DNA from 3 places in the Streptomyces sp. NPDC003720 genome. Region 2 is predicted to be linked to each of the others. Evidence: riboswitches for the same ligand, from Rfam matches in the RefSeq annotation. Region 2 holds a riboswitch; each other region holds the start of a gene.

Region 1 (9,803 bases), on a different contig from region 2:
CGGGCCAAGGGGGAGCCGCGGTTCCCCGACGGGCCCAGGGCCGACCCGGCCGGATCGCACTTCGAGCGGCGGATCCGGAGCTTCCAGCCCCGGCGGAGCAGGGTCACGGCCGGGCAGGCCGACGCGCTGCAGCGGCTGTGGCCGAAGTGGGGACTGGACATCGACGGGCAGCGGGTCATCGACCTCGGCGAGCTGTTCGGCGACGACGGTCCCGTCGTGCTGGAGATCGGGTTCGGCATGGGTGAGGCGACCGCGCGGATGGCGGCCGGGGACCCCGGCACCAACATCCTCGCCGTCGACGTGCACACCCCGGGCCAGGGCAACCTGCTCAATCTCGCCGACCAGGCCGGGCTGTCCAACGTCCGGGTGGCCAACGGCGACGCCATCATCCTGATCCGGGAGATGCTCGCGCCCGACTCGCTCGACGGGCTGCGCGTGTACTTCCCCGACCCCTGGCCCAAGAAGCGGCACCACAAGCGGCGGCTGATCCAGCCCGAGTTCCTGACGCTGGCCGCGAGCCGGCTGCGGCCCGGGGCGGTCGTGCACTGCGCGACCGACTGGGAGCCGTACGCCGAGCAGATGCTCGAGGTGCTCACGGCGCACCCGGACTTCGAGAACACCCGGGCCGACGGCGGTTTCGCGCCCCGTCCGCCGTTCCGGCCGCTGACCCGTTTCGAGGGACAGGGGCTGGAAAAGGGACACGTGGTGAACGATCTCCTCTTCCGCCGCGTACCGCACCGGGATCGCTAGGTCCGGTACTCCCGACCAGCACCAGCCCCTTCCCCCGGTCACCGTTAGGGTCGATGCCGTGGCCATCAGTCCTCCGTCCCCGAGCTACTCCCCCGGTCCCGGAAGCGGAACGCACCCGCACTGGTGGCAGCGCCGGTGGGTGCGCTACGGGGCGCTGATCACGCTGCTGGCGCTGTCCGGCCTGGTCATCCTGGCGCTGGTGCGCCGCCAGACCGGTACCCAGGGCTTCCTGGTCGGGCTCGGCCTCGCCGTGCTGCCCGTGCCGTGGCTCCTGGCCGCCTTCCGCTGGCTGGACCGGGTCGAACCCGGCCCCTGGCGGAACCTGGTCTTCGCGTTCGCCTGGGGCGCCTGCGCGGCGGCGCTGATCGCCATCGTCGCCAACAGTTTCGCGACGAAGTGGATAGCCACCTCGACCGCCGATCCGGCCGGCGCCGACACCCTGGGCGCCACCCTGATAGCGCCCGTCGTGGAGGAGTCCGCGAAGGCCGCTGCCGTGCTGCTGGTCTTCCTCTTCCGCAGACGGGACTTCACCGGGATCGTCGACGGCGTGGTGATAGCCGGGGTCACCGCCACCGGCTTCGCGTTCACCGAGAACATCCTCTACCTGGGCACGGCCTTCGGGACCGACCAGCTCAGCGGCGGCCACGGCATCGCCTCCGTCACCGCCGCCACCTTCTTCGTGCGCGTCGTGATGTCGCCGTTCGCGCACCCCCTGTTCACCGTGCTCACCGGCATCGGCTTCGGCCTCGCCGCGCTCTCCACCGAACGCGGCCGGGCCCGGCGCGCCCTGGTCCCGCTCGGCGGACTGCTGCTGGCGATGGGCATGCACGCCCTGTGGAACGGCTCCGCGACCTTCGGCCGGTTCGGGTTCCTCGCCGTCTACGCCGCCTTCATGCTCCCCGCGTTCGGGCTGCTGACCTGGCTGGCGGTCTGGACCCGGCAGCGCGAGCTGCGGACCGTGCGGGAGGAGCTGCCCGCGTACGTGTACGCCGGGTGGCTCGGGCCTGCCGAACCGTTCGTCCTCGGGTCGATGCGGGCGCGCCGCGCCGCCCGGGACCACGCCCGCCGCCACCTCGGCGGGCGGCCCGCCGCGCGGGCGGTCGCGCAGTACGAGGCGTACGCCACCTCGCTCGCCTTCCTGCGGCACCGTGGGCGCCGGGGCCGGGCCGGCGCCGGTTCCGCCGTCCGGGAGCAGGAGCTGCTCGCCGAGCTGTGGCGGCGCCGGGAGGTGGCCCGGCCGGCGCTGGAGCACGCGGCCAGGACCGTGGCCCCGGTGCCGGCGGCCTCGGCGTACTGGGCGCGGTACGGGTATCCGGCGATGCCCGCAGGCCGCCCGGCGGCGTACGGACACCCGGGGGCGTACGGGCACCAGGGTGTCCCGTACGGATATCCGCCGGTGCCGTACGGCGCGGCGCCGAACCCGCCCGCCCCCTACGGGAACCCGTCCGCGCCGCCGCCCGGGTACCCCGGGTACAACCCGTACCGGTCCTGACCGGGCGTCCGCCCTCCGGCCGGGGTCAGGCGGAGGCCTGGTTCAGGCGGTCCACTTCCTCCTGGGTGAGCCGCAGCTCCGCCACGCCCAGCAGCGCGGGGAGCTGTTCCACCGTGCGGGCCGAGGCGATGGGGGCGGTGACCGTCGGCTGGGCGGCCAGCCAGGCGAGGGCGACCGTGGCGACGGGGGCGTCGTGGGCTCCGGCGACCTCGTCCAGGGCCGTGAGCACCCGCTGACCGCGCTCGGAGTCGAGGTGCTTGGCGGCGGAGCCGGCGCGGGCGCTGTCGACCGTCGTGCCGGGGCGGTACTTGCCGGTCAGGAAGCCCGAGGCGAGGGCGAAGTACGGGACCGCGGCGAGCCCCTCGCGGGCGGCGAGGTCCTGCAGCGGGCCCTCGTAGGTGTCGCGGGAGACCAGGTTGTAGTGGGGCTGGAGGGCCACGTAGCGGGCCAGGCCCTCGCGGTCGGAGAAGTCGAGGGAGGCCCGCAGCCGCTCGGGGCTGATGTTGGAGGCGGCGATCTGCCGGACCTTGCCCGCCTTCACCAGCTCGTCCAGGGCGCCGACGATCTCCTCCACCGGCACCTCGGGCTTGTCGAAGTGCGTGTAGTAGAGGTCGATGTAGTCGGTGTCCAGGCGGCGCAGGGAGGCGTCGGCGGCGGCCTTGATGTTGGCCGCGCTCAGCCCCTGGTACTGCGGGTGCTGGCTGACCTTGGTCGCGACGACGACGTCGGAGCGGTTGCCGCGGGCCTTGAGCCACTTGCCGATGATGGTCTCCGACTCACCGCCCTCGTTGCCCTCGATCCACGCCGAGTAGGAGTCGGCGGTGTCGACGAAGTTGCCGCCCGCGGCCGTGTAGGCGTCGAGGACGGCGAAGGAGGTCTTCTCGTCGGCGGTCCAGCCGAAGACGTTGCCGCCGAGGGCGAGCGGGAAGACCTCGAGGTCGGAGGAGCCGATCTTGCGCAGGGAAACAGTCATGCCCTGTTACAACGATCAACCCCATACCGCCCATTCCGGATTCACGCGAACGGTGTGTGAACAAGACCGGCGGCCCCGACTCCAAGGGGAGTCGGGGCCGCCGGGAAGACGGTGCGCGGCGCCGGGCCGGGTCGGGCCCGGGCCGGAATCAGGGGTTGAGGCCCTTGCCGTGCAGCCACGCCATCGGGTCGATGCCGGTGGCCGCGCCGCCGGGGTGGACCTCCAGGTGCAGGTGCGGTCCGGTGACGTTGCCGGTGGCGCCGACGCGGCCGATGACGTCGCCGGTGCTGACCTTCTGGCCGACGGAGACGCTGATCGAGGACTGGTGGCAGAACCACAGCTCGGTGCCGTCGTCGAGGGTGAGAATGGTGCGGTAGCCGTAGGAGCCGGCCCAGCCCGCCTCGGTGATGGTGCCGCTGTGGATGGCCTTGATCAGCGTGCCGGTGGGCGCGGCGAAGTCGAGGCCGGTGTGGTAGCCGGAGGACCACATCGAGCCGGCCTGGCCGAACGTCGAGGTGATCGTGTACGAGGACGTCGGCAGCGTGTACTGCTTGGCCAGCTCGGCCAGCCGCTCCGCCTCCGCCTTCTTCTCCGCGGCGGCCTCGGCCTCCTTCTTGGCCTCGGCGGCCTTGGCGGCGGCTTCCTCCTTCGCCTTGGCGGCCGCGTCGGCGGCCTGCTTCTCGGCGGCGGCCGCCGCTGCCGCGGCGGCCTTGGAGTCGGCCTTGCTCTGCTGCTGCTCGGCCTGGGCCATGATCCGGCTGCGCAGGGTCTCGCCCGCGTCGGAGCCGCCCTGGTCGCTTTCGGCGGCCGCGGTGGTGCCGACCGTGCTGAGGGAAGCCGTGGTGGCCTCGGCCGCCTCGGCGTGGTCGTCGCCGAACAGGGAGCCGACGGACGGCAGATCGGGCATGGAGATGGACACCGGCGGCTTGCCGGTGTGGGCGCTGGCCATGCCGCCCGCGCCGACGGCCGCTATGACGCCGACGCCGAGGACGGTGGAGCTGCGGGCGAGTCCGCCGCCGCGCTGCTTGGCGACGCGGTGCCGGCCGCGTACGGGGCGGATGGACTCCTCGGTGGGGTTCCACTCCTCCCAGGGGCCCTCTTCGGCGCGGTAGCCGCCGTAGCCGAACGTTTCGGTGTCGGGCTGGCTGGGCACGTATGGGGCTTCGGGGGCAGGCCGGTTGGACGCCACGCGGGCGTACTCCTTTCCTTCCTCCGCCTACCGGGTTAGCTGACGGGTTCGGAGCAGGAAGGTCTCCTACGCGCGTATACGTACCGGGAACCGGATCGGTTCACGGTGGCATCCGCGTGATTCACCCCAAGGTGGTGGTTCCCCGGTTCCCTTGCGGGATTCGGCGCGTGCGCACGGAGCCGCCTCTTGTGACGGCTGGGACGACCGCGCTGCGTTATCGAACGTTAATAGACTCACGTGTGAGATTCCAAGCCGTTCGGCTTGATCATTAACGTTTCCGGGGGTGGACGTACGCCGCGCGGCCGTGGAAAACGGGCGAGTTGACCGGCATTCAGGAGTCACGAGGTTTTTGATGGTGACTCAGCGGGCAAGCGGAGGGCTTCCATCCGATCACTTTCGGTCACCTCGGGTCAGGGCCGGCGTACGGCGAGCAGTGCCATGTCGTCCGCCATGCCGCCCCCGGAGTGCCGTCTGACCTCCGCGGCGAGCCGGGTGAGCAGGGTCCGCGGGTCGGTGCAGCGGCGGCCGGCGAGCCGGCGCACCGGGTCGTAGAACCGGCCGTGGGCGTCCCGGGCCTCGGTGAGGCCGTCGGTGTGGAGCAGCAGGGTGGCGCCGGCCGGGAAGCGGGACTCGGCCGCGCGGTCGGGGCGCCGGCCGAGCTCGCCCAGGCCGAGCGGCAGCGCGGGCTCGCCCGCGGTCAGGACGTGCAGGGCGCCGTCGGCGTGCAGCAGCAGGGGCGGCGGATGACCGCGGTTGACGATCCGCACCACCCCTTCGCCGGGCGGCAGTTCGGCGAGGACGACGGTGGTGAAGCCCTCCAGCGCGTCCGCCCCGTCGCGCCGGGCGCCCTCGCGGGCCAGCGCCCGCTCCAGCCGCCCGGCCACCGCCTCCAGCGTGGGCTCCTGTTCGGCGGCCTCCCGGAACGCCCCGATCACCACGGCGACGGCGGCGACCGCGCCCATGCCCTTGCCGCGCACGTCCCCGACGACCAGCCGCACGCCGTACGGGCCGTCCTGCACCGCGTACAGGTCGCCGCCGATGGACGCGCCCTCCTGCGCCGCCTCGTACCGGGCCGCGATGTCGAGGCCGGCGATACGGGGAGCGGGCTCGGGCAGCACGGCCCGCTGGGCGGCCTCGGCGATCTCCCGGACGGAGGCGAGCCGCCGGTCGCCGAGGCGTACGACCCGGTTGATGACGACGGCCAGCAGGGCGACCGTGGCCACGGTGACCACCTGGGTGACGGTGTTGACGTCCAGGCCGGGGCCGAAGTGGGCGTGCACCGCGTAGGTGGCGCCCAGTGCGGCCAGTCCGGTGAGGAGCGTGGTGCGCAGCGAGGTCAGGGGTGCGGCGACCAGCGGGGCGGCGGTGAAGAAGGGCACGGCGGTGAACTCGCGCGGGGTCAGCAGGTCGTACAGGAGCCCGCCGGCGATGAGCAGGAGGGCGAGGGCGTGGGGCAGGCTGCGCCCGGCGGAGCGGCGGCGCTCCGGGGGCAGCGGCGCGCGGCCGGCGCCGAGGACCGGGTCCGGGTCCGGGTCCGGAACGGGTCCGCCGGGGAGCCGGCCGGCCGCCCTGGCGTACGGGCTGTCCTCCACCTCACCAGGGCGCACTGCTGGTCTCCCGTGTCCTCGACGTGAGACCAGCGTGGCGGGGGCGCGGGAGGCGGGCGACCGCTGTGGCCCGAGCGGATGACCTGCTGTGACGTACGCCACTCGGCTTCCATGGGGCGGCCGTGCGGACAGGCGACGGAAAGCACTCAGGGCCGGAATCCATGAACTGGATTCCGGCCCTGAGTCTTCAGTAGCGGGGACAGGATTTGAACCTGCGACCTCTGGGTTATGAGCCCAGCGAGCTACCGAGCTGCTCCACCCCGCGTCGTTGTGTCTCAAGCATACGTCATGTCCGGGGGTGCTCCGCACACACGTTTCCGCGCGGCGCCGCTCAGGGCAGCAGATGGGCGTTCGGCGCCTTGGCCGGGCCCTCGTACTCGGGGAGCAGGACGACGTCCACGCCGGCCGCCGCCAGCACTCCGGCGCCGTCGGCGCCGGGCACGAAGGTGTCCGGCTCCCGCCAGGCCGTGACCACCCGGCGCACGCCCGCGCGCAGGATCAGCTCGGCACAGGGTGCGGGGCGGGAGGCGCGGCGGGAGCAGGGCTCCAGGCTGCTGTAGACGGTGGCGCCGGGCAGCCGGGGGTCGGCGGGGTCCAGCTTGGCCAGGGCCGCCTCCTCGGCGTGCACGACGGGGTCGCCGCCCTCGCGCGAGTGGCCGCGGGCCAGCTCGGCGCCGTCGGCGGCCACCACCACCGCGCCGACGCTGAACGCCGTGCGGGAGGGCGGGCACAGGGCGGCCAGCTCGCAGGCGGTGGCCAGCCAGCGCCGGTCGGCGGCGGCCGGCGCGGGGCCGGCGCCGGGGGCGGTGGGTTCGTAGCGCATGAGGACGACGTCCTCGATCCGGCGGGACTCGGTGAGCCGGAGCCGGCCGCCCTGGTACCCGCCCGGGCCGAACAGGCGCGGGGCGGCCGGGTCGCCGACGAACAGCGGGGCGAGGACGAGCTGGAGTTCGTCGGCGAGGCCCTGCTGGAGGAGCTGGGTGTGGACGGTTCCGCCGCCCTCGACCATCAGGCGCCGCACCCCGCGCACGTCGTGCAGGTGGGCCAGCAGGGCGCGCCAGTCGAGCTCGGGGCCGAGCGGGACCACGTCGGCGGTCCCGCCGAGGACGCGGGCGGCCCGTTGGGCGCCCCGGTCCGTGCTGTACACGACCTTCTCGCCGCCGGTGTGCCAGAAGTTCGCGGCCGGGTCGAGGTCTCCGGAGGCGGTGACGGCGACCTTGAGCGGGTACGCCGGGCGGCCCTCGGCGACCCGGGCGGCGCGGCGCGCGGGCGAGTTGACGAGGAGCCGGGGGTTGTCGGCGCGGATGGTGCCGGCGCCGATCAGGATGGCGTCCACCGAGGCCCGCACCTCGTCGACGCGGTCGAAGTCGGCCGGGCCGGAGAGCAGCAGCCGGTCGGGGCCGGTGTCGTCCAGATAGCCGTCGAGGGAGACGGCGGCGGACAGCAGGACGTACGGGTACGGCATCGGCGCGCTCCCTCGCGAAGACCCCGGCGGAGCCTTGTTCACATTCGAATCTTGGTTCAAGTTTGAAACAAACCTACACTGGCGGCATGACGACCCGCTGGCTCACTCCCGAGGAGCAGCGCGCCTGGCGCGCCTACATCGCCGCCTCCCGGCTGCTGGAGGACGCCATCGACCGGCAGCTCCAGCAGGAGGCCGGCATGCCCCACCTGTTCTACTCCGTGCTGGCCAACCTCTCCGAGGCGCCCGGCCGGCGACTGCGCATGACCGACCTCGCCGAGACCCTGAAGATCACCCGCAGCAGGCTGACCTACGCGGTGACCAGGCTGGAGCGGGACGGGCTGGTGCGCCGGGAGGACTGCAGCCAGGACCGGCGCAGCAGTCTCGCGGTGCTGACGCCGGAGGGCACGGCCGTGCTGGAGCGTACGGCACCCGGGCACGTCGAGACGGTCCGCACGACCCTGTTCGACCGGCTCACGCCCGAGCAGGTGGGGCAGCTGGAGGAGATCTGCGCCGGGGTGGCCCGGGTGCTGGAGGGGGAGGAGACGGGGGCCGCGCCGGAGGACGTGCCCTGGCGGCGGCGGTCGTCGCCCTGTCCGGGACAGCCGCCCGAGCCGCCCCGCTCCTGAGCCCTGGCCCCGGGCGGTCCGGGCGCGGAGCCCGCGAAGCCGACCCGCGCGAAATCCGTTGCTTGAACTTTTAAGCATGAGGTAGTGTCCGGGATTGAGCTACTGCTTCAAATCTGAAGCAGATGCCCAGGGACGGAACCCGGAGGCCCGCATGTCCGACACCCCCGCCGCCACCCAGCGCGCCCGCGTGCGGGTGCCGCTGCACTTTCACGACGGCTACCGCGTCGACGCCGAACTCGTCACCTTCCACGGCCTGGACGACGGCCAGGAGCACGTCGCCGTCGTCCTCGGCGAGCCAGGCGCGGTTCCGCTGGTGCGGCTGCACTCCGAGTGCCTGACCGGGGACGTCTTCGGCTCGGCCCGCTGCGACTGCGGGCCGCAGCTCCGCGAGGCGGTCGAGCGCATCGCCGAGCGCGGGGGCGTGCTGCTCTACCTCCGCCAGGAGGGGCGCGGCATCGGCCTGTACAACAAGCTCGACGCCTACGCCCTGCAGGACCAGGGCCTCGACACCTACGAGGCCAACGCCGCGCTCGGCCTCCCCGAGGACGCCCGCGACTACACGGCCGCCGCCCAGATGCTCCGCGCGCTCGGCATCGGGGAGCTGGACCTGCTCTCCAACAACCCGGACAAGGCGGAGCAGTTGCGCTCGCTCGGCGTACTCGTCCGGGACCGGGTGCCGACCGGCGTCTTCACCACCGCCCACAACGTCCGCTACCTGCGCGCGAAGGTCCTGCAGACCCAGCACACGCTGCCGCTCGGCGAGTTGGACCTGCTGCCCGAACTGAGCGCGGGCTGAACGCGGGCCTGCCCGGGTCCGGGCGGTCCCGGACTAGTGCACGGAGAGGCCGCCGTCGACGAAGACGGACTGGCCGGTGACGTAGGCGGAGGCACGGCTCGCCAGGAACACCGCGGCGCCCGCGAAGTCCTCGGCCAGGCCGTTGCGCCCCACCATCGTGCGGGCGGCGAGCTCCGCCACCCGCTCCGGGTCGGACGACAGACGCGCGTTGAGCGGCGTCATGACGAACCCGGGCACCAGCGTGTTGCAGGTGACCCCGTACGGCGACCACGCCTCGGCCTGGGACCGGGCCAGCGACTCCAGCGCGCCCTTGGAGACGCCGTAGGCGCCGCTCTGCACGAACGCCCGGTGCGCCTGCTGGGAGGTGACGTGGACGATCCGCCCGAAGCCGCGTTCGGCCATGCCGGGTCCGAACCGCTGCCCGAGCAGGAAGGGCGCTTCCAGGTTGACCGCCATGGTGGCGTCCCAGACGTCCTCGCCCACCTCGCCCATCGGGGGCCGCAGATTGATCCCGGCGCAGTTGACGAGGATGTCGGGCTCGCCGAACACCCCGGCCGCCTTCTCGGCCGCGGCGCGCACCCCCGCGCGGGTGCTCAGGTCGCCGCTCACCCGGGCCGCCCGGCAGCCGTCGGCCGCCAGCTCCCGGACCGTGGCGTCGAGTTGCTCCTCCCCGCGCGCCACCACCACCACGCTCGCCCCGGCGCGCGCCAGGGCGCCGGCGACGGCGCGCCCGATGCCGGAACTGCCCCCGGTCACCACGGCGGCCAGACCGTCCAGCGAGAACAGCTCCGACAGATACGCCCGCGAACTCATCCCCGCACTCTAGGTCGTGTCCGCGAAGTCGCGTCGTTCGCCCGTGGGGCGGGCGTCGCGGCGTCCGGTGCGTGCTCTGGGGGTCCCCCCGG
Region 2 (9,803 bases):
ACCACGTACGCACACCGGAGAAGCGGGGCATGGGCATGAGCCCGATGCTAGGCCGTGTCCGCAAAGTCGCGTCTGCGTCACGACGCCCGGCACGCACTCTCGCCGCACCGGCCGAAAGCCCGAGTACACCCAGTACGAGGGCATCCGACCGGCACTCCCCCAGCCTTCGGCCGGGGGGACCCCCAGAGCACGCACCGGACGCCGCGACGCCCGCCCTGCGGGCGAACGACGCGACTTTGCGGACACGACCTAGGGAGCGGAGCCGCCCGCGCTCGCGGGGCACGCGCGCGTGGAGCCCGAAAAGAGCACCGTCAGGCCGGCCGCACCACCCGGTGGACCACCGACTCGCCCGCCAGGTGCACCGGCTCCTCGCGCACGTACGCACCGGGGCGCGGGGCGTGGATCATCGTCCCGTCGCCCGTGCACAGGCCCACATGGCTGCTGTCGTGGTGGAAGAAGACCAGGTCGCCGGGGCGCGCTTCGTCGAGCGGGACGGCGGTGCCCATGGCGGCCTGGTCCCGCGCGGCACGCGGCAGGGCGACGCCGGCGGCCTTCCAGGCGGCCTGGGTCAGGCCGGAGCAGTCGTACGAGCCGGGCCCGCTGGCGCCGGAGACGTACGGCTTGCCGATCTGGGCACGGGCGAAGGCGATCGCCCTCTCTGCCTTGGTGACGGGGGCGTGCGGTACGACGGGCGGAGTGCTCGGCCGCCGCGCTGCGGACCGCGTCCGCTCCGGCGCCTGGGCCGGGACCGGAGAAGCAAGGACCGGAGGAGCCAGGACCGGGCCGGCGGCCGGTGCCGAAGCGAAGGCCTGAGCCGGGTCCGGAGCCGGGATCGCATCGAGTAGCGGGTCCGGAGCCGGGGGCGCCTCGAGCAGCGGGTCCGGAGTGGGGATCGCATCGAGAATCGGACCCGCGGTCGAAGCCGGGGCCTGGACCGCCAACGGATCCGTGGTGGAGGCCGGGGCCTGGAGTGGAGCCGGTGCCGGCATCGGTTCCGCGGCCGAAGCCGTCAGCCGGATCAGCAGCCCGCGCGCGGTGACGAGTTTGTGCTGGACGGCCGCCTTGGCCGTCCTCACGTCGTACGGTGCGGCGGTCGCCGGCGCCTCGTGAGCCCTGGGGGCCTTGCGCTCGGCGGCGCCCTTCACCCGGGAGGCCAGCCGGTGCATCAGCCGGTTCTGGGCGAAGTGGTCCTCCGGGAACTCCGCGAGGAGCGAACCGGCCGGCTCCGGAGCGGCGGCGAACGGAGCCAGCCCCTCGCGGGCCTTCGTGAACAGTCCCGGGCGCCGGACGGCCTCCGCGCGCGGGGCCTCGGCGCGAGCCCGCTGCACGGCCGCGGGCTCCTCGTCCGGGTCCGCCCTGCGGTACAGCTCGTCGATCTTCTTCTCGACCTCCTCCAGGCTCGGCCTGCCGTCGCCCGCGGAGGGGGCGGAGGCCGAGGCGGACGCGGCCGTCTGGGACAGGACGGCCACGGAGGTGAGGGCGGCGGTGGCCAGGACGGGGGTGCGGATGCCCGTCCCGCGGGTCCCCGGGGGACCCGGCTTGCGGTGCGACGCCAAGGCTGGCGACTCCTTCCAACGTGCCGCCTACCGGGTTAGCTGTCGGGTTCGGGCGGGTGGTTCGGAAGGGTTGCCCTACGGCGTCTTCCCGGGCGGGAGTCGGCCGATTCACCCCAGGATCGGTGGGTCCCCGGCTCCGGCCGCCGTGAAGGGCGCACCGGACTCGGCGGAGGCCGCGCGGCCCGGCGAGGTTCGCCGGTAGGGGTCGTGCGGCCTGACGGAAACCTAGCCAACTCGTGTGACTCCTGTGAAGGTTGCTGTGCCATATGTCCGATACATTTCCGTGACCCGGGGCCGGTTTCATACAGGCGTGACAAGGCGATCTCGCAGGGTGAGGAGTCCGGCCGGGTCCGCGGCACGCCGGCCGGCGCGCTCGACGCGGGTCCTGTCGCCGACCTCACGGCCGCCGGTTTTCCGGTGCCGGGACCGGTTGTCGGTGCGGCCCCCTAGACTCGTAGAGCGATGAGCAGCCTCTTTGACGACAGCTTCCTGGCGGACCTCCAGGCCCCTCGTGGGCACGCGGAGGAGCCCCCGCCGCCGCCCGAGGACGATCACGCTCCGGAGCCCCTTCCGGACGATCTGTTCGGCGGGAAGTTCGACGTGCCGCCGGACCGGGACGCGCACTACCGCGACGGCGCCCCGCGTCCCGTGACCGACCCGGACGCGCTGCTCCGGGGGCTGAACGACAACCAGCGCGCCGCGGTGGTCCACGCCGGCTCTCCGCTGCTCATCGTGGCCGGCGCAGGCTCGGGCAAGACCCGCGTGCTCACCCACCGCATCGCCCACCTGCTCGCCGCGCGGAACGTGCACCCCGGCCAGATCCTCGCGATCACCTTCACCAACAAGGCCGCGGGCGAGATGAAGGAGCGGGTCGAGCAGCTCGTCGGCCCGCGCGCCGGCGCGATGTGGGTGATGACCTTCCACAGCGCGTGCGTGCGCATCCTGCGCCGCGAGTCCAAGAGACTCGGCTTCACGTCGTCCTTCTCGATCTACGACGCGGCCGACTCCAAGCGCCTGATGGCCCTGGTCTGCCGCGACCTCGACCTCGACCCTAAGCGCTACCCGCCGAAGTCCTTCAGCGCCAAGATCAGCAACCTCAAGAACGAGCTGATCGACGAGGAGGACTTCGCCGCCCAGGCCACCGACGGCTTCGAGAAGACCCTCGCCCAGGCGTACGCGCTCTACCAGTCGCGGCTGCGCGAGGCGAACGCGCTGGACTTCGACGACCTGATCATGACGACGGTCAACCTGCTGCGCGCCTTCCCGGACGTCGCGGAGCACTACCGCCGCCGCTTCCGGCACGTCATGGTCGACGAGTACCAGGACACCAACCACGCCCAGTACGCCCTGGTCCGGGAGCTGGTGGGCACCGGGCAGCACGACGAGGACGTGCCGCCCGGCGAGTCGGACCTGCCGCCCGCCGAGCTGTGCGTGGTGGGTGACGCGGACCAGTCGATCTACGCCTTCCGCGGCGCGACGATCCGCAACATCCTCCAGTTCGAGGAGGACTACCCGAACGCGACGACGATCCTGCTGGAGCAGAACTACCGCTCCACGCAGACCATCCTGTCCGCCGCCAACGCGGTCATCGAACGCAACGAGTCCCGCCGCCCGAAGAACCTGTGGACCAACGCCGGCCAGGGCGCGCGGATCACCGGTTACGTCGCCGACACCGAGCACGACGAGGCCCAGTTCGTCGCCGAGGAGATAGACCGCCTCACCGACGCGGGCGAGGCGAAGGCCGGGGACGTCGCCGTCTTCTACCGCACCAACGCGCAGTCCCGTGTCTTCGAAGAGATCTTCATCCGCGTCGGCCTGCCGTACAAGGTCGTCGGCGGCGTCCGCTTCTACGAGCGCAAGGAGGTCCGGGACGTCCTCGCCTACCTGCGTGTCCTCGCCAACCCCGAGGACTCGGTGCCGCTGCGCCGCATCCTCAACGTGCCCAAGCGCGGCATCGGCGACCGGGCCGAGGCGATGATCGACGCCCTCTCCCAGCGCGAGAAGATCAGCTTCCCGCAGGCACTCAAGCGCGTGGACGAGGCCTACGGAATGGCCGCGCGCTCCACCAACGCGGTCAAGCGGTTCAACACGCTGATGGAGGACCTGCGGACCGTCGTGGAGTCCGGCGCCGGACCGGCCACCGTGCTGGAGGCCATACTCGAACGCACCGGTTACCTGGCCGAGTTGCAGAACTCCACCGACCCGCAGGACGAGACCCGCATCGAGAACCTCCAGGAACTCGCGGCGGTGGCGCTGGAGTTCGAGCAGGAGCGCGCGGAGGGCGAGGCGGGCACGCTCGCCGACTTCCTGGAGCAGGTCGCGCTGGTCGCCGACTCGGACCAGATCCCGGACGAGGAGGACGGCGACGGCGTCATCACCCTGATGACCCTGCACACCGCCAAGGGCCTGGAGTTCCCGGTCGTCTTCCTGACCGGCATGGAGGACGGCGTCTTCCCGCACATGCGCGCCCTCGGCCAGACCAAGGAACTGGAGGAGGAGCGGCGCCTGGCGTACGTGGGCATCACCCGCGCGCGGGAGCGGCTCTACCTCACCCGGTCGGCGATGCGCAGCGCCTGGGGCCAGCCGTCGTACAACCCGCCCTCCCGCTTCCTGGAGGAGATCCCGACCGCCCACCTGGAGTGGAAGCGGACCGGAGGGGCGGCGCCGATGTCCTCCGGACCCGCTGCCGGGGTCGCCGCGTCGCTGTCCTCCTCCCGCTCCCGTTCCGCGGCGTCGGGCGCGTCCGGGTTCGCCACCCGGCGCTCGGCCGAGAAGCCCGTGGTCGCCCTGGCCGTGGGGGACCGGGTCACGCACGACCAGTTCGGTCTCGGCACGGTCGTCGGGGTCAAGGGCACCGGCGGCAACGCGGAGGCGACGATCGACTTCGGCGACACCAAGCCGAAGCGGCTGCTGCTGCGGTACGCGCCCGTCGAGAAGCTCTAGGCCACCCGTCGGGCAGCCCAGGACGACAGGAGCCCCGCCGGCCGGGCGGGGCTCACGTCATTCTCCGGTTGCTTCGAGGCTCAGTTCGGGTCCAGCCCGTGGCTGCGCAGCCACGGCAGTGGGTCTATGGCCGCCCCGCCGGCCGGCCGGACCTCGAAGTGCAGGTGCGGGCCGGTGGAGTTGCCGGAGTTGCCGGAGTAGGCGACCGGCTGGCCGGCCTTGACCTCCGTACCGGAGGCGACGCGGTAGCTGGAGAGGTGGCAGTACCAGGTCTCCGTGCCGTCCTTCGCCGTCACGATCATCATGTTGCCGTAGGCGCTGTTCCACTTGGTGGAGACGACGCCGTCGGTCGCGGCCATCACCGTGGTGCCGTACGACACCGGGAAGTCGATGCCCGTGTGGACGGACATCCAGTTCACGCCCGCCTGGCCGAAGTAGGCGCTGAGCCCCTTCTGGGCGACCGGGATCGCGAACTTGGGCCGCAGCCGCTCCTTGAGCGCGGCCTCGGCGGCGGCCTTCTTCTTCTGCAGTTCCTGCTGGGTCTTGAGGTCGATGCGTTCCTGCGTCCGGCTGGCCCGGTCGGCGAAGTCGTCGGCGCCCGCGGAGAGGGTCCTGAGCTGGCTGTCCAGCTTGCTGTTGGCGACGGAGGGCTTGACCGACTGCGCGTCCGACGCGGTGGTCGAGGTCTCCTTGCCGTCGTCGGTCAGGCCGCCGACGGAGGCGGCGGCGATGCCGGCGACGCCCATCACACAGGCCGACGGCACCGCGATGGTCAGCAGCGCGGAGCGCTTGGGCGGTGTACGGCGACGGGAACGCGACGCGCTGCGGGAGCCCGCGCGAGGAGCGGGGATCGGAGCGGACTCCTCCTGGTCGTCGAGCAGAGCCGGTACGACGGGCAGCTCGCCCGTATCGCCCGGCTCGCCGCTCCCGGCGGCCGCTTCCTCGTACTCGGCGGCCTCCGCGTACTCACCGAACTCGGCGGCACCGGTGTACTCGCCGCTGCCCGCGTACTCGCCGGCCTCGGCGTACTCGGCACTCTCGGCGTACTGACCGAACTCGCCCGTCTCGGCGGCCTGCTCGAACGGCTCGGCGGGATGGTCGTGCGGCGCGGCGAGCTGCTCGTGCGGTGTTCCGAGCTGGTCGTGCTGCACGGACGTGCCGTCGGAGTTCCACTGCGTGGCGTCGTACACGCCGGTGTCATAGGTCTGGGTGCCCCACTGCCACTGCTGGGTGTGGTCGGCGCCGGCGGACTGGTCGTGCTGCAGCCAGGTGTTCGCGTCCCACTGGCCGCTGACGTCGTTGCCCGTGGCCTGCGCGGGGACCGTCCAGGCGGTGGTGTCGTACGAGCCCGTGTCGTAGGCCTGGTGCTGGGCCGCGTACGGGTCGTACTGCGTGAACTGGCCCGTGCCGGTCTGCCACTGCGTGCTGTCGTAGGCGCCCGTGTGCTGCTCGTCGCCCGGGAGGCTGCCGAACAGCGGGTCGGCGGCGAAGGCGCCGGTCCCGGCGGTGCCGGCCGTGAAACCGGTGGCGTCGTAGCCGCCGTACGTGGTGAGGTCGTCGTACTGGGCTTCCTGCGTTCCGTACGCGTAGTGCCCGGTGGAGGCGTCGGAAGCCGGGGTCGGGGTGGTCATGGTCCCCGACGGGTGACGGTCGTTCACCAACTTCTCTTTCGCCTCGACAACGGTGGCTGCCAGAGCAGTGCGGCGACTGTACCCGGCGGTACGCGGGCGCGACAATCGTCGGCCGGTTTCAGGGAGGCCGGAAACGGGCATTCGGCCGTGATTCGGGGGCCCGTGAACCCGAGTTTGGCTTTGTGTTCGAGGAATGTTCGATGCCGGATGACGCTGTGTCACCTGTGGATCGGCTGTGTCACGCCCCCCGCGCGGCCCCGGCTCACCCTTCCGGGGCGGCCTTCCTCACGCCACCGTCACTCCGCCGGTGAGCGGGTTCTCGACGGGCGCGTCCTCGAGGGCCTCGCGTATCCCGGACGCCACGGCGGGGTGCACCGGCAGAGCGAGATGCCCGATGCCCGTCACCCGGACGTTGCGCACCTCCAGGTCGGGGTGGTCGATACAGGCCGATTCCAGGGGGTCCATCACGGAGTCGAGGTCGCTCCAGAAGCTGACGAACCGGGTGCGGCAACCGGGCGCCGGCCTGGTCAGCTCCTCGATCACCTCGGAGCCGGGGCGCATCTGCCGCACGATCGGGTGGGCGCTCGCCAAGGGCATGGCCCGGGTGCCGGAGTGCGGGGTGCCGAGGGTGACGAGCGTGCGCACCCGGAGGTCACCGCCCAGACACTGGGTGTAGTAGCGCGCGATGAGCCCGCCGAGGCTGTGGCCCACGATGTCGACCTGCGTGCTGCCGGTGCGCTCGCAGATCTCCTCGACGTGCCGGCCCAGCAGTTCGGCGGCGATGCGTATGTCGCACGTCAACGGAGAGTAGTTGAGTGACTCCACCCGCTGCCGGCCGCTGCGTGCCAGGCTGCGGCGCAGCAGGACGAAGACCGAGCGGTTGTCGATGAAGCCGTGCAGCAGCACCACCGGCGGTCCGGGCCTCTCCGGCAGCCGGGTGGTGCCGTCCCGGTCCCGGGCGGCGGCCGCGGGGCCGCGGCGCTCCTGGGTGAGGCCGGTCGGGTACAGCAGCAGGTGACCGGCCAGGATCGCCGCTTCCAGCGCCGTCGCCTTGAGCAGGGTCATGGAGAGATCGACCAGTCTGCCGGGCCACAGGCGCCGGTAGAGCGGGAGGACGAGCGGCAGTACCCCGGTGACCTTCATTGGCCGACCTCCAGTCGGCACGTGGGGGGCGGCTCGGTCCCCCGCGTGCCCTCATGTCCCACTATGTGATTTCCCCCTCCCCGCGCACCGTAAAACTGCCGGTTGCGGGATGCTGGCGATAACGTTCGTTCACTTCGCGACGGGTGGCGGGACGCGCCAAAAGTGCGGTACTTGTCGTTACGGACGGAAGCGATCGCTTCCGGGGTCGTCTGATGGAGGCAGTGATGGGTGTGGCAGCCGGTCCGATCCGGGTGGTTGTGGCCAAGCCGGGGCTCGACGGCCACGATCGCGGGGCCAAGGTCATCGCGCGTGCGCTGCGCGACGCCGGTATGGAGGTCATCTACACCGGACTGCACCAGACGCCGGAGCAGATCGTCGACACGGCGATCCAGGAGGACGCCGACGCGATCGGCCTGTCGATCCTCTCGGGCGCCCACAACACCCTCTTCGCCGCCGTGATCGATCTCCTCAAGGAGCGCGACGCCGAGGACATCCTCGTCTTCGGCGGCGGCATCATCCCGGAGGAGGACATCGCGCCCCTGAAGGAGAAGGGCGTCGCGGGGATCTTCACGCCGGGAGCGACGACCGGGGCGATCGTGGAGTGGGTACGGGAGAACGTGCGCCAGCCGGCCGCTTCCTGAGCCCGAGCCGCCGCAGACGCGCGGGGCCGTGAGGCTCCGGAGGCGTCGCCCCCGGAGCCCTTCGAAGCCGGACGGCTTCCCGGATCAGACCCCGGCGGGCCCGGGCGTGCCGTCCGGAGCCAGTTCCGCGGCCATCGCCGCCCGCAGCCGCAGGGTGGTGACGAGCCGCTGGAACGCCTCCGCCCAGTACCCCCCGGCGCCCGGTGAGGCGTCCTCCCGCTCGTCGGGTATCGCCAGCAGGCCGTCCAGACGGGTGACCTCCGCCGGATCGAGGCACCGCTCGGCCAGTCCCATCACCCCGCTGAAGCTCCAGGGATAGCTGCCCGCGTCCCGCGCGATGTCCAGGGCGTCCACCACGGCCCTGCCCAGCGTGGCGGTCCAGGGGACCGCGCACACCCCGAGCAGCTGGAACGCCTCGGACAGCCCGTGCGTCGCGATGAAGCCCGCCACCCACTCGGCCCGCTTACCGGCGTCGAGCGCGGCCAGCAGCTTCGCCCGCTCCGCCAGGGACACCGCCCCGGGCCCGCCGGCCTCGGGAGCCGACGGCGAGCCGAGCAGCACCCTCGACCACTCGGCGTCGCGCTGCCGCACCGCCGCCCGGCACCACGCGGCGTGCAGCTCGCCCTGCCAGCCGTCGGCCACCGGCAGCGCCACGATCTGCTCCGGGGTGCGCCCGCCGAGCCGCCCCGGCCAGGTGTCCAGCGGCGCCGCCTCCACCAGTTGGGACAGCCACCAGGACCGTTCCCCTCTTCCGGTGGGAGGTTTGGCCGCCACGCCGTCCCGTTCCATGACCGGATCGCACTCGTGCGGCGCCTCCACGACGAGCGTGGGGGAGGCCGCCGTGCGGTCGACGGCCACACAGGCCGCGGCCCGCCCCGCCATACGACGGGCGAGTGCCGAGCCGGGCAGCGACGACAGCAGTTCCGCCGCCGTCGCCCGGACGTTGCGGCTGCGGTCGCCCAACGCCTGTTCGAGGAAGGGCTCGTCGTCGATCGACAGGCCCGCGCGCAGCGAGTCGAGGAACATCAGACGGTCCTCCGCGCGCTCCGTCGGCCAGGTCTCCTCCAGCAGTTCCCGCGCGAGGGCGGGCGTTGCGGCCCGCAGTGCGCCCAGCAGGGCGACCCGTTCGGCGAACAGCCCCTCCTGCCACAGCCGCCGCACCGCCTCGCCGTCCCCGGCGTCGGGCAGCGCCGTACCGCCACCCGGCGCCGCGCGCAGGGCGAACCGCCAGTCCGGGTTGAGCCGCGCCAGCCACAGCGCCCGCGGCCCGGCGAACGCCAGCGCCGCCGGCCGCAGGTCGGTGCGGCCCCGGGCGGCGTCCAGCAGTGCGGGCAGCGCCTGGGCGGGGGCCGCGTAGCCGTGGGCGCCCGCCGCCGCCAGCCACTGCGGGAGCAGTTCCATGAGGTCCGGCGAGCTGCCCCGCCGCCCGCCGCCCGCACCGCCGGAGCGGTCCGCCAGCAGGGTGGCGAGCCTGCGGGCCGCGGCCGCGGGCAGTGCCGGACGCGGGTCCTCGGGGGCGGGCTCCGGCCGCCGCGCGGCCCGTCCGGGCCGCAGGCCCGCGCGCCGCCGCACGGTCGCCACGGCAGCGGCGTCCAGCAGAGCCACGGGGGCCTCCCGCCCGGCCGCGACTGCCGGCGGCTGCCGCCGGTCGGTGCCGAGCAGGGCGGTCGTGACCAGTTCCTCCCAGGAGGCCTCGCCGTTCCGCGTGGCCGGCGTCGCGTCCATGACGTCCCCTTCCCCTTCCGTCACTGAGGGCGCTGCCCCGTTCTTCCGCCGGCGTGGTCCGGGCCCGGTCAGCACAGCGTCACCGGGTCGCCCGGACCCTCGGGCCACGCCGTCAGCGGGGTGAAGCCGCGGTGGCCGCACTCGCCGAAGACCCGCACGGGGGC
Region 3 (9,803 bases), on a different contig from region 2:
CACGAACTGCTCAGCGGCGACGTGCCGTTCGCCGGCTCCACCGCGCTCGGCGTGCTGCACCGGCACCTGTACGAGCCGCCGGTGCCGGTGCGCCGCATCCGCCCCGAGGTCCCCGAGGCGCTGGAGTCGCTCGTCCTGCGCCTGCTCGCCAAGGACCCGCAGCACCGGCCGGACTCGGCGCAGGAGGTGTACGAGCACCTGGCGCTGCTGCTGCCCGCGCGCGGCATGCCCACCGGGGCGCCGCTGGATCCGACGCGCCCCTTCCTGCGGCCGCACGCTCCCTGGCCGGACCGCGCGCGCACGCCCGCGCCGCAGCCCGCTCCCGTCGCGCCCGCGCCGCCCGTCGCCGGGAAGCCCGACGTCGCCGCCGCCGTGGACGAGGTCAAGCGCCTGCTCGGGGAGGGCCGCATCACCCAGGCCGTGGACATCCTCGGCGCGATCCTGCCCGCCGCGGCCGAACAGCACGGCGAGCGCTCCCCGGTGGTGCGCACCCTGCGCAAGCAGTACGCGGCCACCCTCCTGGACGACGGCCAGTACCGGCGCGCGCTGCCCGAACTGCGCCGCCTCGCCGACGAGCGCGCCGCCGAGGCCGGCCAGGCCGACCCGCAGTCCCTGCGCTTCCGCTACGAGGCGGCCCAGTGCCTCGAACAGCTCGGGGAGCCGGCGGCGGCACTCGCCGAGTACCGCGCGCTGCTGCCGTACTACGAGAACCAGTACGTCTCCGGCGATCCGCAGCTCGCCCACGACGTGCGCCGCCGCATCGGCCACCTGCTGCTCGCCCTCGGCGACCGGCCGGCCGCCCACGACACGCTGGCGCGGCTGCTGGTGGACGTCGAGCGCTTCCGCGGCCCCGGCGACCCGCTGGCCGTGGAGATCCGCCGGACCCTGCAATGGCTGGGGCAGGTGCGCGGCTAGTCTTTGCCGTCGCCCGGGAGATTCTTGTCCCTTACAAGAGGTTGGGTTTCCCGAACGTGTGACCGGCCGGGATAGGTTGCGGTTCGTTTTCGCCACGCACGTTCGAGCAGGGGTGGGGTTCCATGGCAGGTCATCGGCAGTCCAAGAGGCGCAGGTACATCACGTGGGCCGTGGCGGGCGCGGCCGTCGTCGCGGGCGGGGGCATCGCCGCGCAGACCTCGATGGCCGCCACCTCCTGGCCCGCGCAGAAGACCTTCACCGGCCGCGCCTTCGACACCTGCACCGCGCCCCCCAAGGCGACGATGAAGGCCTGGCACACCGGCTTCTACGGCGCGGCCGCCGTCTACGTGGGCGGCAGGAACCGCGGCTGCGCCCAGCCCAACCTGACGGCCTCCTGGGTGACGTACGTCAGCGGCCTCGGCTGGAAGCTCGTCCCGATCTACGTCGGCGCCCAGCCGCCCTGCCAGACCGGCTCCAACCCGGAGAAGCTCTCCGCGTCCACCGCCGCCTCCCTCGGCACGAGCGACGCCAAGGACGCCGTGGCCAAGGCCGCCGCGCTCGGCATGAAGGCCGGCAGCGCGATCTACCTGGACATGGAGCCGTACGACGTCACCAACAAGTCGTGCAACGACGCCGTGCTCACCTACGTCCGCGCCTTCGACAAGGAACTGCGCGTCAAGACGTACCGCGCCGGCTACTACGGCTTCACCAGCTCCAGCGCCAAGGCCGTGGCCACCGCGAGCGACAGGACCGACCTGCCGGGCAACCTCTGGTACGCGCTGTGGGACAAGAAGAACACCACGACGTCGGACTGGCCGTGGGGTTCGACCCGGTTCACCGACCACAGCCGCGCCCACCAGTACATGGTCAACAGCAAGGAGTCGCACGGCGGGGTCACCCTCACCGTCGACCGTGACGCGTGGGACGCGCCGGTGGCCATCACGGGCTGACCCGTCCTCCGGCGGGAGGAGGCGCGGCGGTGCCCGAAGCGCGTGCGAATCGTTGGTCGAATGGGTTGGCCACAGGCCCCCCACTGCCTAACATCGATCACCGCAAGACTTTGTGCGCCCGCCCGTCGCCCGACCACCACCCCTGGCGGAGGCGCTGGCGCGCCGCAGTGTCATTGCAATCTCCCCCTGGAGGTCTCCTTGCACCGCCGCCGTCGCACCGCGCTCCTCCTCTCCGCCGCGATCGCCGCCGCGGCACCCGCACTCACCGCCTGCGGAGGCGAGGCGCACCCGGGCGCCGCCGCGGTGGTGGGAGGGGAGCGGATCACCGTCGCCCAGCTCGAGGGCCGGGTCAACGAGGTACGCCGGGCGCAGCGGGCCGTGGTGCAGGACGACACCCAGTACCAGCAGGTCCTCGCCTCCACCGGCAGCCTGACCCGCGACACCCTGCACAACATGGTCCTGGACCAGGTGCTGCACCGTGCCGCGCGGGACGAGGGCATCTCCGTCACCCGCAAGGAGGTCCTGCGGATGCGGGCCGGCCTGGAGCAGCAGGCGGGCGGCGCCAAGGGCCTGCAGACGGCCTGGCTGCAGAAGTACGGCATCGCGCCCGGCCGCCTGGACGACAACCTCCGGCTCCAGCTCGAGGCGCAGAAGCTCGCCCAGAAGCTCGGCACGGACACCACGCAGCCCGCCTTCTGGAAGGCCCTGTCCCGGGCCTCCCAGGAACTCCACGTCGACCTCAACCCGCGCTACGGCGCCTGGGACGTGCAGAAGAGCGGCCGCGTGGACGCCAAGACGCCCTGGGTGCGGGAGGTCACGGCGACCGGGGCGCAGCAGCCGGCATAGCGGGCGGTCGGTCATACGATCACACGTCGCCTCCGGCCCTGTGGACAACCGATCCCGTCCCTCGTCGCCGTGGGTTACGTTCGGATGGTGAACGCAACCAGCCCCGAAGCCGCCCCCGGCCGCATCGTCCTGCTCACCACCAGCCACCGCGTCGCGCCCGGCCTGCTGTCCTGGCCCGCCTGGCAGGCGCTGCGCGCCGCCGACGCCGTGCTGTGCGCGGACGGCGCCCACCCGCAGCTCCCCTATCTGCGGGAGGCCGGGACAGCCGTGACGGAGGCGTCGCCCACCGCGCAGGAGCTGGTCGACGCCTGCGCGGGCGGGCGGACGGTGGTGGTCGTGGCCACGGGCGAGGGCGAGCCCGCCCTCACCGACAGCCTCGCCCGCCTCGCCGGTTCCGGACGGGTCCGGATGCCCGAGCTGGAGCTGCTGCCGGCCTCCTACGACCTGCCCGGCGCCCGCCTCCTCGACCTCGTCCAGGTCATGGACCGCATCCGTGCCGAATGCCCCTGGTCGTCCCGGCAGACCCACCTGGGTCTGGCGAAGTACGGCATCGAGGAGGCGTACGAACTGGTCGAGGCGATCGAGGCCGGCGACCGGGAGGAGCTGCGCGAGGAACTGGGCGACGTCCTGCTCCAGGTCGTCTTCCACTCCCGCATCGCCGAGGAGGACCCGGAGGCGCCGTTCTCCGTCGACGACGTGGCCGGCGGCATCGTCGCCAAGCTGATCCACCGCCACCCGCACGTCTTCGGCGACGAGACGGCCGAGACCCCGGAGGACGTCAAGGAGCACTGGCTGCGCACCAAGGCCGAGGAGAAGCGGCGCACCTCGGTCACCGAGGGCGTCCCGCTCGGCCAGCCCGGCCTCGCCCTCGCCGCCAAGCTCGCCTCCCGCACCCGCACGGCGGGCCTGGAGGTGCCGCTGCCCGAGGGCGAGGGCATCGGCTACGAACTGCTGGCCCTCGCGGTCCGCGCGGAGGCCGACGGCGTCGACCCGGAGGCGGCCCTGCGGGCGGCGGCGCGGGTGTACCGGGACGCGATACGGGCGGCCGAGGGCTGACAGCCGCCGCGAGCGTCCCGGTGACGGCGTCTCAGTCCGGCCTCGCCGGCCCGAGGCGCGCGCGGACGACCGCGGCGGCCGCGGCGGAAACGGGCCGCGGCGGTTCACGCCGGCCGGGTCAGTCACGGCGGCCGGGGCGGTCATGCCGGCCGGGGCGGTTCACGCCGGCCGGGGCGGGGCCGGCGTCCGCGACCGATACCGTCGAGGAGTGACCGACCAGCCCGCCCCGCCCAGCACCGCCCCGGAACTGTTCACCTGGGAGTTCGCCGCCGACCCCTACCCCGCCTACGCCTGGCTGCGCGAGCACCAGCCGGTGCGCCGGACGCGGCTGCCCAGCGGGGTCGAGGCCTGGCTGGTCACCCGGTACGGCGACGCCCGGCAGGCCCTCGCCGACCAGCGGCTGAGCAAGAACCCCGCGCACCACGACGAGCCCGCGCACGCCAAGGGCAAGACCGGTATCCCGGGCGAGCGCAAGGCCGAGCTGATGACGCACCTGCTGAACATCGACCCGCCGGACCACACCAGGCTGCGCAGACTGGTCAGCAAGGCGTTCACGCCCCGCAGGGTCGCCGAGTTCGCGCCCCGGGTGCAGGAGCTGACCGACGACCTCATCGACCGGTTCGCGAGGACGGGCTCCGCCGACCTCATCCACGACTTCGCCTTCCCGCTGCCCATCTACGCCATCTGTGACCTGCTCGGGGTCCCGCGCGAGGACCAGGACGACTTCCGCGACTGGGCCGGGATGATGATCCGGCACGGCGGGGGACCGCGGGGCGGGGTCGCCCGGTCCGTGAAGAAGATGCGCGGCTACCTCGCCGAGCTCATCCACCGCAAGCGTGCGGCGCTGCCGGCCGAGCCCACCCCGGGCGAGGACCTGATCTCCGGTCTCATCCGCGCCTCCGACCACGGCGAGCACCTCACCGAGAACGAGGCCGCCGCGATGGCCTTCATCCTCCTGTTCGCGGGCTTCGAGACGACCGTCAACCTCATCGGCAACGGCACCTACGCGCTGCTCACCCACCCTGAGCAGCGCCACCGGCTGCAGGACTCCCTCGCCCGCGGCGAACAGGGCCTGCTGGAGACCGGTGTCGAGGAACTGCTCCGCTACGACGGCCCGGTCGAGCTGGCCACCTGGCGGTTCGCCACCCGGCCGCTCACCCTCGGCGGGCAGGACATCGCGGCCGGCGACCCGGTGCTCGTCGTCCTCGCGGCGGCCGACCGTGACCCGGAGCGGTTCGCCGACCCCGACGTCCTCGACCTCGCCCGCGCGGACAACCAGCACCTCGGCTACGGCCACGGCATCCACTACTGCCTCGGCGCCCCGCTCGCCCGGCTGGAGGGCCGGACCGCGCTCGCCACGCTCCTCACCCGCCTCCCCGACCTGCGGCTGGCGGCCGATCCGGCCGAACTGCGCTGGCGCGGCGGGCTCATCATGCGCGGGCTGCGCACCCTGCCCGTGGAGTTCACCCCGGCCGCGGAACAGGCCGTACAACCGTAAACATGACGGGCGTTCAACTCTGTGATCTTCACGTGATCTGTGCGGCATGAACTTGTGACAAGTGATCGTATGCCTATACGTTCACCCATCAGCGCGGCCCCAGCACCATCGGCCGCGCCGGTCCCGCTGTCGCACGAAAGGCTTCCGCATGCTCTCCGGGAACGGTCGTCACCGTCGCCCCCGTCAGGCTCCGGCACTTCTCGTCGCGGCCGGAGTGACCGGCTCCGCCATCGCCATCCCGCTCCTCGGCGCCGCGAGCGCCAACGCGGCCGACGGCACCACCTGGGACAAGGTCGCCGAGTGCGAGAGCGGCGGCTCCTGGAGCGCCGACACGGGCAACGGGTACTACGGCGGGCTGCAGATCTCCCAGGACGACTGGGCCGCGTACGGCGGCACGAAGTACGCCGCCACCGCCGACCTGGCCAGCCGTTCGCAGCAGATCGCCGTCGCCGAGAAGATCCTCGCCGACAAGGGCACCACGCCTTGGACGACCTGCGCCCTGCTCTCCGGTCTGACCTCGGACTCCGGCTCCCTGGACGTCGACACGGGCGTCGGGGGCCCGGGCAAGTCCGACTCGGGGCACGACCAGTCCGGCGACGCCTCCGGCTCCACGGACCCGTCGTCCGGTTCCACGGACGATTCCGACTCGTCCGGTCTGCCCGATTCCTCACCGTCGTCCGACTCCTCCTCGGACTCGGCCGGCAAGCCGTCCTCGGACACGGGCAAGGGCGCCGACTCCAAGGCTACGGACAAGGGTGCGGAAGCTCCCAAGTCCGACAAGTCCGCCTCGCCTCGCGCCGAGGAGTCGGAGGGGAGCGAGTCCGCGACTCCGGATCCTGTCGTGGAGGACTCGGACAATTCATGGCAGACCGGCGGTTCTTGGAGCCTCGTCGACACCGGAGCGCTCGGCAGTGGCGGACGTCACCGCGGCGACAGTGCGGACGAAAGCGTGACAAACGGTCAGAACGCCACCGTGTCCGGCAAGCACGCCTCCCGCGGGGCGGACGCCTACACGGTCCACGAAGGCGACACCCTCGCCTCCATCGCCGACTCCCTTGACGTGGACGGCGGATGGCATGAGCTGTACGCCCTGAACAAGAAGGCCATCGGCGCCGACCCGAACCACATCTCCGCCGGTCAGACCCTCGAAGTCGGTAGCTAAACGGGCCAAAAGCAGCGGTAGTTGACGCCCGGATTGATCACCGATGTCCCTTTCGGTGAAAGTGTGGGATGAGTCTCAGAAGCCCTGATCGTCTTTGAAATTCCCTCGATCGCGTGTCTACGGTCGTGACCGCTCGTCACCACGAGCCCCGGCTGCCGCAACGCCGAATCCTGCCAGTGGCCGCCCGGGAACAGTCGTCGCGTAATGCGCCGTAGGCAGGAGCGGGGGACCCAAGGTAAGTGCCGGAACCAGCGCACGCGCTGGAACCGGCTAGGGGTGGAGCCGCGGCCCGTGAAAGCGGGCCCGCGGCCGGGCAACTCATTCGGCCCGAACCCGACAGCTCACCTCGCAGGCGTCGGTGAGGGGATCCATCCATGCTGTTCTCCAGCAAGGGCAAGCACCGTCGTCCGTCCAAGGCCACCCGTGCCATCGCGCTCGCCGGTGTCACCGGCGCCGCCGTCGCCGCCCCGCTCATGGCGGCCGGCAACGCCTCCGCCGCCACCACCTCCGAGTGGGACGCGGTCGCCCAGTGCGAGTCCGGCGGCAACTGGTCCATCAACACCGGCAACGGCTACTACGGCGGTCTGCAGTTCTCCGCCTCCACCTGGGCCGCCTACGGCGGTACGCAGTACGCCGGCCAGGCCAACCAGGCCTCCAAGGCCCAGCAGATAGCCGTCGCCGAGAAGGTCCTCGCCGCCCAGGGCAAGGGCGCCTGGCCGGTGTGCGGCAAGGGCCTGTCGAGCACCCCCAACAACGGCTCCGCCCCGAGCACCTCCTCCGGGAACACCTCCTCGGGCAGCACCGCCACCCGCTCCACCGACCAGCAGGCCGCCTCCCGCTCCAGCGAGCGTCCGGCCGCGAGCGCGAAGAAGACCGTCACCACCCCGACCGGCAAGAAGGTCAAGAAGGGCGACGGCGAGTACAAGGTGGTCAAGGGCGACACCCTCGGCACCATCGCCGAGAAGCAGAAGGTCGACGGCGGCTGGCAGAAGCTCTACAAGCTGAACAAGGACATCGTCGAGAACGCCGACCTCATCTACCCGGGCCAGCAGCTTCACCTGAAGTGACACCTGGCTCCGACCGGAACCACAGTGCCCTCACCAGGCCGTCCCCCAAGCCGAAGGCCTCGTGAGGGCCATTCCCCCCGTCCCCCACGGGCTCCCCGCCCCGGTGCGTGTTCCCCCGTACGCACCGGGGCGGGGCTGTGTTTTTCCCGGCTCTTCGCCGGCTCTTCCCCGCCTCGTCGGCGGGACCTTGGCCGAACCCCTTTGTTCCGGGCGGGAACAATGGGTACCGTCTCCCTGTCCACGGGACGGTCGGTCGGTGGCCGACGCCCCTTGGACGGTTAGGCTCTAGTCGCAAGGCAGAGCCGCAAGGCACCCCGCCCCGCACTTCCAGCGTCACATCCAAGAAGGAGATGCTCGTGCCGTCCATCGACGTCGTCGTAGCCCGGGAAATCCTGGACTCCCGAGGCAACCCCACGGTCGAGGTCGAGGTCGGCCTCGACGACGGCAGCACGGGTCGTGCCGCCGTTCCGTCCGGTGCCTCCACCGGTGCCTTCGAGGCCATCGAGCTCCGTGACGGCGACCCCAACCGCTACCAGGGCAAGGGCGTCGAGAAGGCCGTCCTCGCCGTCATCGAGCAGATCGGCCCGGAGCTGGTCGGCTACGACGCCACCGAGCAGCGCCTGATCGACCAGGCCATGTTCGACCTCGACGCCACCGACAACAAGGGCTCGCTCGGCGCCAACGCAATCCTGGGCGTCTCCCTCGCCGTCGCGCACGCCGCCTCCGAGGCCAGCGACCTGCCGCTGTTCCGCTACCTGGGCGGCCCGAACGCGCACCTGCTGCCGGTGCCGATGATGAACATCCTGAACGGCGGCTCGCACGCCGACTCCAACGTGGACATCCAGGAGTTCATGATCGCGCCGATCGGCGCGGAGTCCTTCTCCGAGGCCCTGCGCTGGGGCACCGAGGTCTACCACACCCTGAAGAAGGTCCTGAAGAGCAAGGGCCTGTCCACCGGCCTCGGCGACGAGGGCGGCTTCGCCCCGAACCTCGGCTCCAACCGCGAGGCCCTCGACCTCATCCTCGAGGCCGTCAAGGAAGCCGGCTACGCGCCCGGCGAGCAGATCGCCCTCGCGCTCGACGTCGCCGCCTCCGAGTTCTACAAGGACGGCAAGTACCTCTTCGAGGGCAAGGAGCGCTCCGCCGCCGAGATGACGGAGTACTACGAGGAGCTCGTCGCGGCCTACCCGCTCGTCTCCATCGAGGACCCGCTGTTCGAGGACGACTGGGCCGGCTGGAAGATCATCACCGACAAGCTCGGCGACAAGGTCCAGCTCGTCGGCGACGACCTGTTCGTCACCAACCCCGAGCGCCTCGCCCGCGGCATCGACGAGGGCGCCGCCAACGCCCTTCTGGTCAAGGTGAACCAGATCGGCTCGCTCACCGAGACCCTGGACGCCGTCGAGCTGGCCCAGCGCAACGGCTTCAAGTGCATGATGTCCCACCGCTCCGGCGAGACCGAGGACGTCACCATCGCCGACCTGGCCGTCGCCACCAACTGCGGCCAGATCAAGACCGGCGCCCCGGCCCGCTCCGAGCGCGTCGCCAAGTACAACCAGCTGCTGCGCATCGAGGAGATCCTCGACGACGCCGCGGTGTACGCCGGCCGCAGCGCCTTCCCGCGCTTCCGCGGCCACACCGGGGTCTCCAAGGGCTGACCCCGGCCGGGCCGATCCGAACGGGACGGCCCGGGTATCAGCCAGTCGTACGTACGTCCCCGTACCCGGTCCCGTACCGTGTGCGGGGACGTACGCACGTGGAAGGGGAGGCGGAGAGCCAGATGGCCGTCAAGGACCGGGACCGTTTCTCCACCGCCACCAGGCTGCGCGCCCTCGGCGAGCAGACAGCGGCCAGGGTCTACCGCTCCCAGACCAAACGGCAGGCCCGCCGCTCCCGGCTCACCGGCCGCGCGGCCCTGCTGGCGCTGGTGCTGTGCTCGCTGATCGTCGCCCTCGCCTACCCGATGCGGCAGTACGTCTCCCAGCGCGCCGAGATCTCCGACCTCCAGCGGGAGCGGGGGGAGGCCCGGCAGCGCGTCGAACAGCTGCGTGACCTCAAGGCGCGCTGGCAGGACGACGCCTACGCCGAGCAGCAGATCCGGCGCCGGCTGCACTACGTGATGCCGGGGGAGACCGGCTACGTGGTCGTCGACCCGGGCGCGGCGAAGCAGTCCCGCGCCGACCTCGGGGCCGCCCACCGGCCCTGGTACGCGAACGTCTGGGACGGGGTCGACAAGGCCGACGCCTCCGACCAGTGACCGGACCCCGGCCAGTGACCGGACCCAGGCCGGGAGCCGGCCGCCACCAGTA

The links. A riboswitch is a leader RNA that binds a small molecule or an ion and turns the genes downstream of it on or off. The one in region 2 is predicted to bind cyclic di-AMP.
Region 1: linked by a shared signal. The riboswitch ahead of ACFYU0_RS34680 (M23 family metallopeptidase) and the one ahead of ACFYU0_RS22540 (C40 family peptidase) in region 2 are both predicted to bind cyclic di-AMP.
Region 3: linked by a shared signal. The riboswitch ahead of ACFYU0_RS21995 (transglycosylase family protein) and the one ahead of ACFYU0_RS22540 (C40 family peptidase) in region 2 are both predicted to bind cyclic di-AMP.

What each region holds. Positions count from the first base shown of each region.
Region 1 is NZ_JBIANZ010000018.1:45,049-54,851, reverse strand. It holds gene trmB (tRNA (guanosine(46)-N7)-methyltransferase TrmB) at 1-750, shown strand, start outside; gene ACFYU0_RS34690 (PrsW family intramembrane metalloprotease) at 809-2,242, shown strand; gene ACFYU0_RS34685 (aldo/keto reductase) at 2,268-3,215, opposite strand; gene ACFYU0_RS34680 (M23 family metallopeptidase) at 3,364-4,404, opposite strand; cyclic di-AMP (ydaO/yuaA leader) riboswitch at 4,412-4,580, opposite strand; gene ACFYU0_RS34675 (PP2C family protein-serine/threonine phosphatase) at 4,815-6,011, opposite strand; tRNA gene ACFYU0_RS34670 (tRNA-Met) at 6,203-6,276, opposite strand; gene ACFYU0_RS34665 (dihydrofolate reductase family protein) at 6,343-7,476, opposite strand; gene ACFYU0_RS34660 (MarR family transcriptional regulator) at 7,563-8,102, shown strand; gene ribA (GTP cyclohydrolase II) at 8,254-8,898, shown strand; gene ACFYU0_RS34650 (SDR family oxidoreductase) at 8,932-9,711, opposite strand.
Region 2 is NZ_JBIANZ010000008.1:75,114-84,916, forward strand. It holds gene ACFYU0_RS22535 (tellurite resistance/C4-dicarboxylate transporter family protein) at 1-31, opposite strand, end outside; gene ACFYU0_RS22540 (C40 family peptidase) at 312-1,556, opposite strand; cyclic di-AMP (ydaO/yuaA leader) riboswitch at 1,564-1,735, opposite strand; gene pcrA (DNA helicase PcrA) at 2,019-4,499, shown strand; gene ACFYU0_RS22550 (M23 family metallopeptidase) at 4,580-6,157, opposite strand; gene ACFYU0_RS22555 (alpha/beta fold hydrolase) at 6,416-7,273, opposite strand; gene ACFYU0_RS22560 (cobalamin B12-binding domain-containing protein) at 7,498-7,914, shown strand; gene ACFYU0_RS22565 (DUF5691 domain-containing protein) at 7,999-9,639, opposite strand; gene ACFYU0_RS22570 (SWIM zinc finger domain-containing protein) at 9,708-9,803, opposite strand, start outside.
Region 3 is NZ_JBIANZ010000007.1:464,264-474,066, forward strand. It holds gene ACFYU0_RS21965 (protein kinase) at 1-915, shown strand, start outside; gene ACFYU0_RS21970 (glycoside hydrolase domain-containing protein) at 1,038-1,865, shown strand; gene ACFYU0_RS21975 (SurA N-terminal domain-containing protein) at 2,064-2,711, shown strand; gene ACFYU0_RS21980 (nucleoside triphosphate pyrophosphohydrolase) at 2,799-3,767, shown strand; gene ACFYU0_RS21985 (cytochrome P450) at 3,976-5,265, shown strand; gene ACFYU0_RS21990 (transglycosylase family protein) at 5,414-6,427, shown strand; cyclic di-AMP (ydaO/yuaA leader) riboswitch at 6,625-6,797, shown strand; gene ACFYU0_RS21995 (transglycosylase family protein) at 6,802-7,494, shown strand; gene eno (phosphopyruvate hydratase) at 7,845-9,152, shown strand; gene ACFYU0_RS22005 (septum formation initiator family protein) at 9,275-9,751, shown strand.